3 regions of the Streptomyces sp. NPDC056061 genome follow, and region 1 is predicted to be linked to each of the others. Evidence: riboswitches for the same ligand, from Rfam matches in the RefSeq annotation. Region 1 holds a riboswitch; each other region holds the start of a gene.
The links. A riboswitch is a leader RNA that binds a small molecule or an ion and turns the genes downstream of it on or off. The one in region 1 is predicted to bind cobalamin.
Positions count from the first base shown of each region.

Region 2: it holds a riboswitch for cobalamin, as region 1 does, so the genes downstream of both, ACFC79_RS04360 (prenyltransferase/squalene oxidase repeat-containing protein) here and ACFC79_RS31515 (cobalamin biosynthesis protein) in region 1, are expected to answer to the same signal.
Region 3: it holds a riboswitch for cobalamin, as region 1 does, so the genes downstream of both, ACFC79_RS02200 (ribonucleoside-diphosphate reductase subunit alpha) here and ACFC79_RS31515 (cobalamin biosynthesis protein) in region 1, are expected to answer to the same signal.

Region 1 covers NZ_JBHJWQ010000030.1:56,927-61,201, forward strand. The annotation lists gene ACFC79_RS31505 (anion permease) at 2-1,270, shown strand; gene ACFC79_RS31510 (hypothetical protein) at 1,290-1,520, shown strand; cobalamin riboswitch at 1,693-1,826, shown strand; gene ACFC79_RS31515 (cobalamin biosynthesis protein) at 1,971-3,005, shown strand; gene ACFC79_RS31520 (cobyric acid synthase) at 3,002-4,275, shown strand, end outside.
Region 2 covers NZ_JBHJWQ010000002.1:55,082-59,356, reverse strand. The annotation lists gene ACFC79_RS04365 (SCO2322 family protein) at 1-535, opposite strand, end outside; gene ACFC79_RS04360 (prenyltransferase/squalene oxidase repeat-containing protein) at 532-1,803, opposite strand; cobalamin riboswitch at 1,912-2,050, opposite strand; gene ACFC79_RS04355 (MBL fold metallo-hydrolase) at 2,107-3,147, opposite strand; gene ACFC79_RS04350 (protein kinase) at 3,446-4,275, shown strand, end outside.
Region 3 covers NZ_JBHJWQ010000001.1:491,564-495,838, reverse strand. The annotation lists gene ACFC79_RS02210 (DUF3311 domain-containing protein) at 228-482, shown strand; gene mctP (monocarboxylate uptake permease MctP) at 479-2,107, shown strand; cobalamin riboswitch at 2,268-2,396, shown strand; gene ACFC79_RS02200 (ribonucleoside-diphosphate reductase subunit alpha) at 2,535-4,275, shown strand, end outside.

The DNA of each region.
Region 1 (4,275 bases):
AATGGAACACATCACGCTGCTCCTCGCGATTGTGATCGTGACAGCTCTAGTGTTCGATTTCACGAACGGTTTCCACGACACCGCCAACGCGATGGCGACCACCATCTCGACCGGCGCGCTCAAACCGAAGACCGCGGTGGCCATGTCCGCCGCTCTCAATCTCGTCGGCGCGTTCCTGTCCGTGGAGGTCGCCAGAACGATCTCCGGCGGGATCGTCGACGAGGACGGGTTGCGGACGGAGGTCATCTTCGCGGCACTCGTCGGCGCCATCCTGTGGAATCTGCTGACCTGGCTGGTCGGGCTGCCGTCCAGTTCCTCGCACGCCCTGTTCGGCGGCCTCATCGGCGCGGCGGTGATGTCGGCGGGCTGGTCGTCGGTCAACGGCGGAACCGTCGTCACCAAGGTGCTCATCCCCGCGGTCGCCGCCCCGATCGTCGCCGGTGCCGCCGCGCTGCTGGCCACCAGGCTGACGTACCGGATCGGCGGGAAGATCCGCGACGAGGCCCAGGAGAAGGCCACCGCCAAGGGTTACCGCGCCGGTCAGATCGCCTCGGCCGGGCTTGTCTCCCTCGCCCACGGCACGAACGACGCGCAGAAGACCATGGGCATCATCACCCTGGCCCTGGTCACCGGCGGGGTGCTGCACCCGGGCGCCAACCCGCCGGTCTGGGTGATCGTGTCCGCCGGTACGGCCATCGCGCTCGGCACCTACCTGGGCGGCTGGCGGATCATCCGCACGATGGGCAGCGGCCTCACCGACCTCAAGCCGCCGCAGGGCTTCGCCGCCCAGACCAGCGCGGCCACCGTCATCCTGGCCTCCTCGCACCTCGGGTTCTCCCTCTCCACCACCCAGTCCTGCTCCGGCGCCGTCATGGGTGCGGGGCTCGGCCGCCGGGGCGGTGTGGTCCGCTGGTCCACCGCCACCCGGATGTTCGTCGCCTGGGGTCTGACCCTGCCGGCCGCGGGTCTGGTCGGCGCGGGTGCGGAGCTCCTGACCAAGCAGGGCACCTGGGGCGTCGTCGTCGTCGCGGCGCTGCTGGTCGCGGGTTCCGGCTCGATCTGGCTGCTGTCGCGCCGCAAGCCGGTCGGCCACGGCGACGTCGCACCGGCCGAGGGCCACGTCGAACCCGCCGGGGTCGTCACCACGGCCATCGCCGCCGTCAGCCCGCCGCCCACCATCGCGGCCCACACCGCGGCACAGGACCTCATGACCACCATTCCGGCCCCGGCCGCCGCCGTCCAGGACCCGGCGCGCCCGGCCGCCGTGTGACGACCCGAAGGAAATCAGCATGAAAATCGACTGGGCGGCTCTCGGCTCCGTCTTCGGTGTGTCCCTCGTCGTCACCGTCGCGCTGGTGGGCCTCTTCACCCTGGGCATCGTCGGTCTCGCCAAGCAGCCCGAACCGGCGGCGCAGGGCGGCTCCGGCGGCTCGCAGCTGCTGGCCCGCGCGGGCGCGTACCTCTGCTTCGCGCTGTGCGCGGCGGCGGTCGTCTACGGGATCTATCTGATCGTCGTCTGAGCCTCTTCCTCCGCACTCCCCCGTCGGGCCGGACACCCTCCGTGTGTCCGGCCCGACGCCGTGCGCCGCGGCCCGATGTGGGTCTCGGCACACTGCACCGGCGCAGGTCAACGGCGAGTTGACGGGCGTTCTCGGTGCGTGGTGGACTGCCGGAGCCAATTACGGCGACAGCAGAGGAAGCCGGTGCGAATCCGGCGCGGTCCCGCCACTGTCACCGGGGAGCGGCCCCCACACCGGGAACGTCACGGCACGCCACGCGCGAGCTGGAAGGCCGGGGGAACCGCGGATCCGGGAGCCAGGAGACTCTCGTCGCCGATCACGTCGAACCAGGGCGCGGACCCTGAGTGAGGACATGTCGCCATGCCTGGCAGCCGTGCGTCCCTTGCAGCGGCGCTCTCGCCGAGAGCCGCCCGAACGATGTCCCTCCGAGGCACGACGGCAGGCTGAGCCATGCGTGCCGACCGCATCTTCGCGTACGGCGCCACGGCCGGTCTGATCGGCGATCTGCTGCTCGGTGACCCCCGCCGGGGGCACCCGGTCGCCGCCTTCGGGCGGACCGCGGCGGGCGTCGAGCGCCGTCTGTGGCGCGACCACCGCGGGTGGGGCGCGCTGCACACCCTCGTCTGCGCCGGAGGCGCCGCGGGCGGTGCCGTGCTGCTCACCCGCGCCCTGCGGGGTCGCCCCGCCGCCTCCGTCGTGCTGACCGCGGCCGCCACCTGGTCCGTCGTCGGCGGCACGTCGCTGGGGCGGGAGGCGCGGGCCATCGGCGGCGCGCTGGCCGCCGGGGACGTGGAGCTCGCCCGCGAGCGGCTGCCGCATCTGTGCGGGCGCGACCCGCACTCCCTGGACGGGCCGCAGATCGCCCGCGCCGTGGTGGAGTCCGTGGCCGAGAACACCTCGGACGCCGTGGTCGGCGCCCTGGTGTGGGGGGCGCTGGCCGGGGTGCCCGGCCTCGTCGGATTCCGGGCCGTCAACACCCTGGACGCGATGGTCGGCCACAAGTCGCCCCGCCACCGGCGCTACGGCTGGGCCTCCGCCCGCCTCGACGACCTCATGGGCTGGCCCGGCGCCCGGTTGACGGCCCTGCTCACCGCGGCCGCCGGAGGGCGGCCCCGGGACGCGGTACGGGCCTGGCGGGCCGACGCGGCGAAGCACCCGAGCCCCAACGCGGGCCCGGTCGAGGCGTCGTTCGCGGGTGCGCTGGGCGTACGCCTGGGCGGGACGCTGGCGTACGGCGGCCGGGTCGAGCACCGGCCCGTGCTGGGCGGTGCGACCGGCCGGGCGGTGGGGACCGAGGACATCGAGCGGGCGGTGCGGCTGTCGCGCCGGGTGGGCGCGCTGGCGCTCGGCGTGTGCGTGGCGGCCCGGCTGGGCGCGGGCCTCGCCGCCCGCCGCATCGCCGCGGCGGGCGGCGCAGGGGCCCGGAACACCCGGGTACCAGGTGCGGGCGGACGGCGACGGATCGCGGGACGGAGACGGATATGAGCGGCGGACTGCTGATCGCCGGCACCACCTCGGACGCCGGCAAGAGCGTCGTCACGGCGGGTATCTGCCGCTGGCTCGTGCGCCGGGGCATGAAGGTGGCGCCCTTCAAGGCGCAGAACATGTCGCTGAACTCCTACGTCACCCGGGAGGGCGCCGAGATCGGCCGCGCCCAGGCGATGCAGGCGGCGGCCGCCCGGGTGGAGCCGACCGCGCTGATGAACCCGGTCCTGCTCAAGCCCGGCGGCGACCGCTCCAGCCAGGTGGTCCTGATGGGCAGACCGGTGGGCGAGATGAGTGCCCGCGGCTACCACGGCGGTCGCCAGGAAGCGCTGTTCGGCACCGTGGTGGACTGCCTGGAGCAGCTCCGGGGCACGTACGACGCGGTGATCTGCGAGGGCGCGGGGAGTCCGGCCGAGATCAATCTGCGGCGCACGGACATCGTGAACATGGGGGTCGCACGCGCGGCGGGCTTCCCGGTCGTGGTCGTCGGCGACATCGACCGCGGCGGCGTCTTCGCCTCGTTCTTCGGCACGACCGCGCTGCTCGCCGCCGAGGACCAGGCACTGATCGCGGGCTACCTGGTGAACAAGTTCCGGGGCGACGTGTCGTTGCTGGAGCCGGGCCTGGAGATGCTGCACGGGATCACCGGGCGCCGGACGTACGGGGTGCTGCCCTTCGCACACGGTCTCGGCATCGACGAGGAGGACGGCCTGCGAGTCTCGCTGCGCGGTGCCGTGCGCGAGTCGGTCGTCGCGCCGCCGCACGGCGAGGACGTGCTGCGGGTCGCGGTGTGCGCGGTGCCGTTGATGTCGAACTTCACCGACGTGGACGCGCTGGCCGCCGAACCGGGCGTCGTCGTCCGGTTCGTGGACCGTGCCGAGGAACTCGCCGACGCCGACCTGGTCGTGGTGCCGGGCACCCGGGGCACCGTGCGGGCGCTGGCCTGGCTGCGCGAGCGCGGTCTCGCCGACGCGCTGGCGCGGCGGGCCGCCGAGGGCCGGCCGGTCCTCGGGATCTGCGGCGGTTTCCAGCTCCTCGGCGAGCACATCGAGGACGAGGTGGAATCCCGGGCCGGGCGGGTCGACGGGCTGGGCCTGCTCCCGGTACACGTCCGCTTCGACCGTGCGAAGACCCTCGCCCGGCCCGTCGGCGAGGCGCTCGGCGCACCCGTCGAGGGGTACGAGATCCATCACGGCGTCGCCGACGTGCGCGGCGGGGAACCCTTCCTGGACGGTTGCCGGGTCGGCCCCGTATGGGGCACCCACTGGCA
Region 2 (4,275 bases), on a different contig from region 1:
CGACGGGCGCCGGGTGCCCGCCGTCGCCCGACACCTGCTCGCCGCAGCCGGTGGCCGGGTAGCCGGAGATGGCGCAGAGCAGCGCGTCGCTGTTGTAGCGCAGCGGCTTGGCCACCGAGGCGAGCGCCTCGGCGGTGCTGGCGTCCGGGGCGATCCGCGCACAGGCGGTGCGCTGTGCGGGCGGCGTCCGCCCGTCCGGGGCGTCCGAGGCCGTGCCCGGGTCGATGACGAGCGCGATCCGCTTGGATCCCTTCTCGGCCGGGGTGTCCGCGCAGATCTTCGCGAAGTCGGGAGCGGTGCGCGGTCGTGCGGAGTCCTGGGAGTCCTCGCTCACCGAGAACCGGAATCCCTGCACCGAGCCGTCGTCCGGCCGGACCAGGGCCGGGCCCTGGGTGGCGTACGTCCAGCCGGTGCCGGAGCCCTCCCAGAACGACCAGTACCGGTAGCCGGCCGCCCGGGCCGGTCCCGCGCACAGCACCGCCAGGACGGCTCCCAGGACCACGACTACCGCGCCGGACCTTGCCGACCGCCTCACAGCTGCTGGTTCTTCCGGCGGCCGCTGATCAGGAACCCGACACCGGCGCCGACGACGAGGCCGATCCCGACGAACCACCACACGCCGCCGATCACGTCGTCGCCGCTGTGGACCTGGTCCTTCTGCGTGGCTTCGTACCCGGTGTCGGTGGACGGGTCGGGCGTCGTGATCGCCGCGGGCTTCGGCCCTGCCGCGTTCAGTCGGTCGACGAGGTTCACGCCGCCGAAGTCCCGGGCGTCGCTGCCGGTCGCGTGCGCGGCAAGGATCAGCTGCGCGTAGGCGGCGGGGCCGTTCTGCTCCGCCCAGGGACCGGAGTTCTTCTTCAGCCAGGCAACGGCCCCGGCGGCCTTGTCCTGGTGGCCGGAGGCGGACAGCGCCACGACGGCGTCGGCGGTGTTGCCGAAGTCGGGCTGCGGGGCGGTGTCCTCGGCGCCGGGCATCGGCGCGAGGTCGAGGTGGCCGTCGGCCGCGAGGGCCCCGGCGAGGAAGTGGGCACCGTTCTGGGCGGCCTGCTCGGGGTTGAGGTCCGTGCCGGGGTGGCAGCTGGTCCCCTTGGCCGCGGCATTGTTGCCGGTGGCCAGGGCCTTGCCCATGGTGCCGAGCACGGCCGCGGCGGTGGCGTCCGCGTTGGCGGCGAGCTTCCCCGCCTTGTCGGCCTGATAGGCGAAGGCGCCGCCGTCCTTGCCGCCGCACGGGATCGACAGCGCGAGCAGCGGGTCGTACGGGGTCTTGCCGCCCGGGGTGGTGATGTCCGCGAGCTGCTGGCCCTGCCGGGCGAGGGCGCCGATCACCAGCGAGGTGGAATTGGCGTCGCTGGGCTGTCCGGCGGCGTAGCCCCAGCCGCCGTCCTCGTTCTGCACCGACTTCAGCCAGCGGACCGAGTCGTTCACGGTCTCCCGGTGCCCGTCCACCTCGACGAGCGCCTGCACGGCGACCGCGGTGGCGTTGGTGTCCAGCATCGTCTTCGCGTCGCACGGCCGGGAGACGTCGGCCCGGTACGCGGCGAAGGCGCCGTTGTCGCACTGCTGGCCGATCAGCCAGTCGACCGCCTTCGCGGAGGGCGTCACTCCCTCGACCCGCTGGGCGAGGAAGGCGAGCGACTGTCGCCAGACGCCGTCGTAGGTGGGGTCCTTCGTGCCGTACAGCCCGGCGGGCAGTGGGGCGGACCGGGTGGGCGGCGGGGTCGGCGCCGCGATCGCGATTGGGGTGGCCGCGCTGAGCAGGACGGCGGTGGCGGCGAGCGTTGCCGCGCTGCGGCGTACGGTCATGGCGGGCGGGGCCTCTCCTGCACGGGGAACCGGGGACGGGCACGCTCACGCACCAGGCTCCGGCTCCGTATACCTCGACGGTGCCGACCACCGGGGTTCCGGTGGTACGAGCCGGTCACGACCGCGGACAGGGCATTCCGACTCACCGTCCGCAGGACGGCTCACGGCTGCGTGGTCAGTGCCGGATTCGCACCGGCTTCCCCCTGTACGGGCATGATGACGACCGTCCCACTCTACCGGGCGGTCCGGAAGCACCCCCGGGGCCCGCCCCACGGCTGCGGTCGACGAGGTACGTCGCCGATGTCACACCGCGAGGTACGTCACGGGATCGCTCCCCGCCACCGCCTCCGCGCGCCCCAGCTTCACCAGCCGCCGCAGATGGGCCTCCGCCTCCGAGACGGCGATGTTGCGCGAACCGGGCGGGATCTGCTCCCAGGGCCGGTTCCACTCCATCCGCTCGGCCAGTTCCCACGGGGTCAGCGGCACGGTCAGCAGCCCGAGCAGCCCGGTCAGCCGCTCCTCGTGGTGGACGAGGAGTTCCCGCACCCGCCCCGCCGCGTCCGGGAACGCGTACTGATGGGCGGGCAGCACCTCCGCGACCCCGAGCCGCCCGATCCGCTCCAGCGAGTCGAGGTAGTCCCCGAGGGGGTCGGTGACGGTGGCGTCGTCCGGGTCCTCGTACAGCCCGATGTGCGGGCTGATGCCCGGCAGCAGATGGTCCCCGGAGAACAGCCGCCCCCGCCCCGGCAGCTCGGCCGGATGCCGCTCCTCCAGGTGGAGGCAGACGTGGCCGGGGGTGTGCCCCGGCGTCCAGACCGCACGCAGCCGCCGCCCCGCCAGGTCCAGCAGTGCGCCGGGCACGATCTCCCGGTCCGGGAGCGCGGCCCGCGCCCCGGGCAGCGTGCTCATGCGTCCCCGTTCCGCCGCCGCGGCCCGCAACGGCGCGAGATGCGCCTCGGGCGCCCCGACCGCGGTGAGCTTGCCCACCAGATATGTCAACCAGGTGCCGGGCTCCGACTCGCGGGTGCGGCGCACGATCTCGGTATCCGCCGCGTGCATGGCGATCCAGGCCCCGGACGCCTCGCGGACCTGCCCGGACAGTCCGTGGTGGTCGGGGTGGTGGTGGGTGATGACCACGCCGTGGATGTCGGCGACGTCCGTGCCGACGGCGGCCAGCCCGGCGGTGAGCGTGTCCCACGCCTCCGGATCGTCCCAGCCGGTGTCGATCAGGACCGGCCCGCGATCCGTGTCCAGGACGTGCACCAGGGTGTGGCCGAGCGGGTTGTCCGGGATGGGCACCTTGATGCTGTGCACGCCCCCGCCGTGGTCGGTCACCTGCGTCATGGGCTCCCCATCTCCCCGCGGCCCGGCCGGTTCGCCGGACGTTCGGACGTGACGGCCGTTGCGACGGCCGTGCGGTGCGCACTCGTCGACCACTGTAACGAGAACTTGTTTCAGTAGTAGCCCCGGTCGACCACCTTCGGCGTCCGGGTGGAAGGCGGGCTGGTGCGCCCGGATGAGGGGGCGGGGCGGGGCGGGGCCGGTGGTTCCGGCTTCCGTGCGGCTCGTTGTTGCGACAACTGGCAATAACTAGGCAGTGGTTAAGCGAAAAAGGGTTGTTGTGATCCGCTACCTTGAGCCCGTGGCTGACAACACGCGACAACAACTGATCGCTGGGCGCTACCTGTTGCTCGAACGCCTCGGCAGCGGAGGCATGGGAACCGTGTGGCGCGCCACCGACCGCCTGCTGGGGCGAATCGTCGCGGTCAAGGAAGTGCATCTGCAGACGGGCGGCGAGGAACTCGCCCAGCGCGCCCGTCGCGCGCATCGCGAGGCCCGCGCCATCGCCGGGATCTCCCACCCCAACGTGGTGGACGTCTACGACCTCGTGAGCCACGAGGACCGGCTGTGGCTGGTGATGGAACTCGTGAAGGGCCGCTCGCTGGCCGAACACGTCGCCGCCCTCGGCCCGATGCCCCCGTCCCGGATCGCCGGGATCGGCCTTGAACTGCTCGCCGCGCTCGACGCGGTGCACGCCATCGGCGCGCTGCACCGGGACATGAAGCCGGCCAACGTCCTGATGCGCGAGGACGGCAGTGTCGTGCTCTGCGACTTCGGCATCGTGGCACTCGCCGACACCACATCACTCACCACACCCGGCGCGGTGATCGGCACCCTGGACTTCATCGCCCCGGAACGCCTGAGCGGCCGTCCGGCGGGACCGCCCAGCGACCTGTTCTCACTGGGCGCCACCCTGTGCGCGCTGCTGTCCGGTCATTCCCCCTTCGCCCGCCCGGAGCCCGTCGCGGTCCTGTACGCCGTGATGAGCGAACAGCCGGAGATCCCGGCAGGTGCCGGGCCGTTGACCCCGGTGCTCGAAGCCCTGCTGCGCAAGAACCCGGCCGAGCGGCCGACCGCCGCCCAGGCGGCCGCCCTGCTGCGCCCACTGGCCGCCGCGCCGGGCCTCGCGCC
Region 3 (4,275 bases), on a different contig from region 1:
CGCACCACCACCCCGTCCGCCCCCGTGGAACGCCGTTCCCCACGGGGGCGGACCGCATGCCGGGGACGGATGAACTCCCGTACGCCCGACCGGATTTCGCATGTGTGCACCCGTTCACGGAACTGTTTCCGGACCGCGATGCGGCCGGGGGGTGACGCTGACCGGAAACCTCCCCTAGATTTCCTGCGCACCACAGCAGGTGATCAGCGAGGGGACGGAGTCGCCGCATGTCTGCAAGCCCGGAAGGAAAGCCACCCGCCATCACACCCGTGAGGGTGGTCATCGCCCTGTGCCTCGTCGCGCCGTTCGTCGCGATGCTCTGGGTGAGTTCGTACGCGAAGGTGGACCCCACCTTCATCGGTATCCCGTTCTTCTACTGGTACCAGATGCTCTGGGTCCTGATCTCCACCGCGCTCACCGCGACCGCGTACAAGCTGTGGCAGCGTGACCAGCGCTCCCGCAAGGGGGGTGCATCGGCATGAAGGACGGCGTGAACGGCGTCGCGCTCGGCGTCTTCGTCTTCTTCTTCCTGGCCGTCACGGTCATGGGCTTCCTGGCGGCACGCTGGCGCAAGGCCGAGAACGAGGCGAGCCTCGACGAATGGGGCCTGGGCGGAAGGTCGTTCGGAACCTGGGTCACCTGGTTCCTGCTCGGCGGCGACCTCTACACGGCGTACACCTTCGTCGCCGTACCCGCGGCGATCTACGCGGCGGGCGCGGCGGGCTTCTTCGCCGTGCCGTACACCATCCTGGTGTACCCGCTGATCTTCACCTTCCTGCCCCGGCTGTGGTCGGTCTCGCACAAGCACGGGTACGTGACCACCTCGGACTTCGTGCGCGGGCGGTTCGGTTCGAAGGGCCTGTCGCTGGCGGTCGCCGTCACCGGCATCCTCGCCACGATGCCGTACATCGCGCTGCAACTCGTCGGCATCCAGGCGGTGCTGGACGTGATGGGCGTCGGCGGCGGCGAGAACACCCACTGGTTCGTCAAGGACCTGCCGCTGCTGATCGCGTTCGCGGTGCTCGCCGCCTACACCTACTCCTCCGGCCTGCGGGCACCCGCACTGATCGCCTTCGTCAAGGACGGCCTGATCTACCTGGTCATCGCGGTGGCGATCATCTACATCCCGATCAAACTCGGCGGTTTCCACGACATCTTCGCCGCCGCGCAGGAGAAGTTCGCCGGTCCGCCCGGAGGGAAGCCCACCGGTTCCCTGGCGCCCGGCGAGGCGGGCCAATGGGGCTACGCCACCCTGGCGTTGGGCTCGGCGCTGGCGCTCTTCATGTACCCGCACTCGATCACGGCGACGCTCTCCAGCCGCAGTCGGAACGTGATCCGGCGCAACACCACGATCCTGCCGCTGTACTCGCTGATGCTGGGTCTGCTGGCACTGCTCGGCTTCATGGCGATCGCCGCCGGGATCGATGTGGAGAACGGACAGCTGGCCATTCCGCAGCTGTTCGAGAACATGTTCCCCGACTGGTTCGCGGGGGTGGCCTTCGCCGCCATCGGCATCGGCGCGCTGGTGCCCGCGGCGATCATGTCGATCGCCGCGGCGAACCTCTTCACCCGCAACATCTACAAGGACTTCCTCAGGCCCGACGCGACCCCCGAGCAGGAGACCAAGGTCTCCAAGCTGGTGTCGCTGCTGGTGAAGGTCGGGGCGCTGGCCTTCGTCCTCACCATGGACAAGACGGTCGCGATCAACTTCCAGCTGCTCGGCGGGATCTGGATCCTCCAGACGATGCCGGCCCTGGTCGGCGGTCTGTTCACCCGTTGGTTCCACCGCTGGGCGCTGCTCGCGGGCTGGGCGGTCGGCATGGTGTACGGCACGGTGGCCGCGTACGGGGTGCAGTCGTCCACGCAGAAGCACTTCGGCGGTTCGTCCGCTCAGATCCCGGGCATCGGTGAGATCGGTTACATCGGCCTCACCGCGTTCGTGCTGAACGTGGTCGTGACGGTGGTGCTGACGTTCGTCCTGAACGCGGCGAAGGCGCCCGCCGGCACCGACGAGACGTCCCCGGCCGACTACACGGCCGACGCGGGCGACCCTGGCGTCCAGGTGGAACTGCCCCCGGTCACCGCAGGAGCGCCGGCCATCCGCTGACCGCCCTCCCGGGCCCCGGACGGCCCGCCCCTGCCGGAAGGGGGCGGGTGGCGGGCCGTCCGGCGTCCGGGGAGAGGCCCGCAGGGCGCCTCCTGCGGGCCCGACACACGGAGGCCGACACAACATCTGGGGGCTGCCTCATCGAGCGGCCCCCACATGTATGCTCATCCTCGCTGTCGTCGCAGGGGAATCCGGTGCGAATCCGGAACTGTCCCGCAACGGTGTGTTCAGTGCGCTTTTGCGCACACCCGACCAAGTCCGACGACCTGCCGACAGCGCACCCGGCTCGACCGATCCGGGTGCCAGACGTCCGGGCCTCGCGGATGGGCCGGTGGACGCCGTACGCAGTGCCGCCCGCCCAGGGCTCCGTGCTGCCCGGCTGCCCCGTTCCCCCGCCGGCCCCGAGCCGAGCGAGGGAGAGCACCACGTGACCATCGCGCCAGCCGATCCGGCCTCAGTCGCCGCGTCCGTAGCGGCCGAGTCCGAGGGAACCGCACACGACGGGCCGGGCACCGCACTGCTGCGGACCCTGACCGACCTCACCGTCGACCTTCCCGACGCCGATCCCGGACGGGTGGCCGCCGCCGCGCTGCGGGGCCGCAGCGCACGGGCCGACGAGGCCGAGCTGCGGTCGCTGGCCACCGAGGCCGCCGCGGGACTCATCTCCGAGGACCCCGCCTACTCCCGGCTCGCCGCCCGGCTGCTCACCCGCACCATCGCGGACGAGGCGGCGGGCCAGGGCGCGGTCTCCTTCTCCGCCTCCGTCGCCGTCGGCCACCGCGAGGGCCTGATCGCCGACCGCACCGCCGCGTTCGTCGCGGCCCACGCGGCGGCCCTGGACGCCCTGGTCGAGCGCGCCCTCCTCGACGGCGCCGACGACCGCTTCGGCTACTTCGGCCTGCGGACCCTGCACAGCCGCTACCTGCTGCGCCACCCGCACACCCGCCAGGTCATCGAGACCCCGCAGCACTTCATGCTGCGGGTGGCGTCCGGTCTCGCCGAGGACGAATCGCCTCAGGCCGTGGACGAGGTCGCGGCGCTGTACGGGCTGATGAGCCGGCTCGACTACCTGCCGTCGTCGCCGACGCTGTTCAACTCCGGCACCCGGCACCCGCAGATGTCCTCCTGCTACCTGCTGGACTCCCCGCTCGACGAGCTCGACTCGATCTACGACCGCTACCACCAGGTGGCGCGGCTCTCGAAGCACGCGGGCGGCATCGGTCTGCCGTACTCCCGCATCCGGGCCCGCGGTTCGCTGATCCGCGGCACCAACGGGCACTCCAACGGCATCGTGCCGTTCCTGAAGACGCTCGACGCGTCCGTCGCCGCCGTCAACCAGGGCGGCCGCCGCAAGGGTGCCGCCGCGGTCTACCTGGAGACCTGGCACGCGGACATCGAGGAGTTCCTGGAGCTGCGCGACAACACGGGCGAGGACCAGCGGCGCACGCACAACCTCAACCTGGCGCACTGGATCCCGGACGAGTTCATGCGCCGGGTCGACGCGGACGGCGACTGGTCGCTGTTCTCCCCCTCCGACGTGCCCGAACTCGTCGACCTGTGGGGCGACGCGTTCGACACGGCGTACCGGGCCGCCGAGGCGAAGGGCCTGGCCCGCAAGACGATGCCGGCCCGCGAGCTGTACGGCCGGATGATGCGCACCCTCGCGCAGACCGGCCAGGGCTGGATGACGTTCAAGGACGCCGCCAACCGGACCGCGAACCAGACCGCCGAGCCGGGCCGTGTCGTCCACTCGTCGAACCTGTGCACCGAGATCCTCGAAGTCACCGACGACGGCGAGACGGCCGTCTGCAACCTGGGGTCGGTCAACCTCGGCGCGTTCGTCGCCGACGGCGGCATCGACTGGGAGCGGCTGGACGCCGCCGTCCGCACCGCGGTGACGTTCCTGGACCGGGTCGTCGACATCAACTTCTACCCGACCGAGCAGGCCGGGCGCTCCAACGCCAAGTGGCGCCCGGTGGGCCTGGGCGCCATGGGTCTCCAGGACGTCTTCTTCCAGCTGCGGCTGCCGTTCGACTCCCCCGAGGCCCGCGCGCTGTCCACGAAGATCTCCGAGCGGATCATGCTCGCCGCGTACGAGGCGTCCTGCGACCTCGCCGAGCGGTCCGGCCCGCTGCCCGCCTGGGAGCAGACGCGCGCCGCGCGCGGGG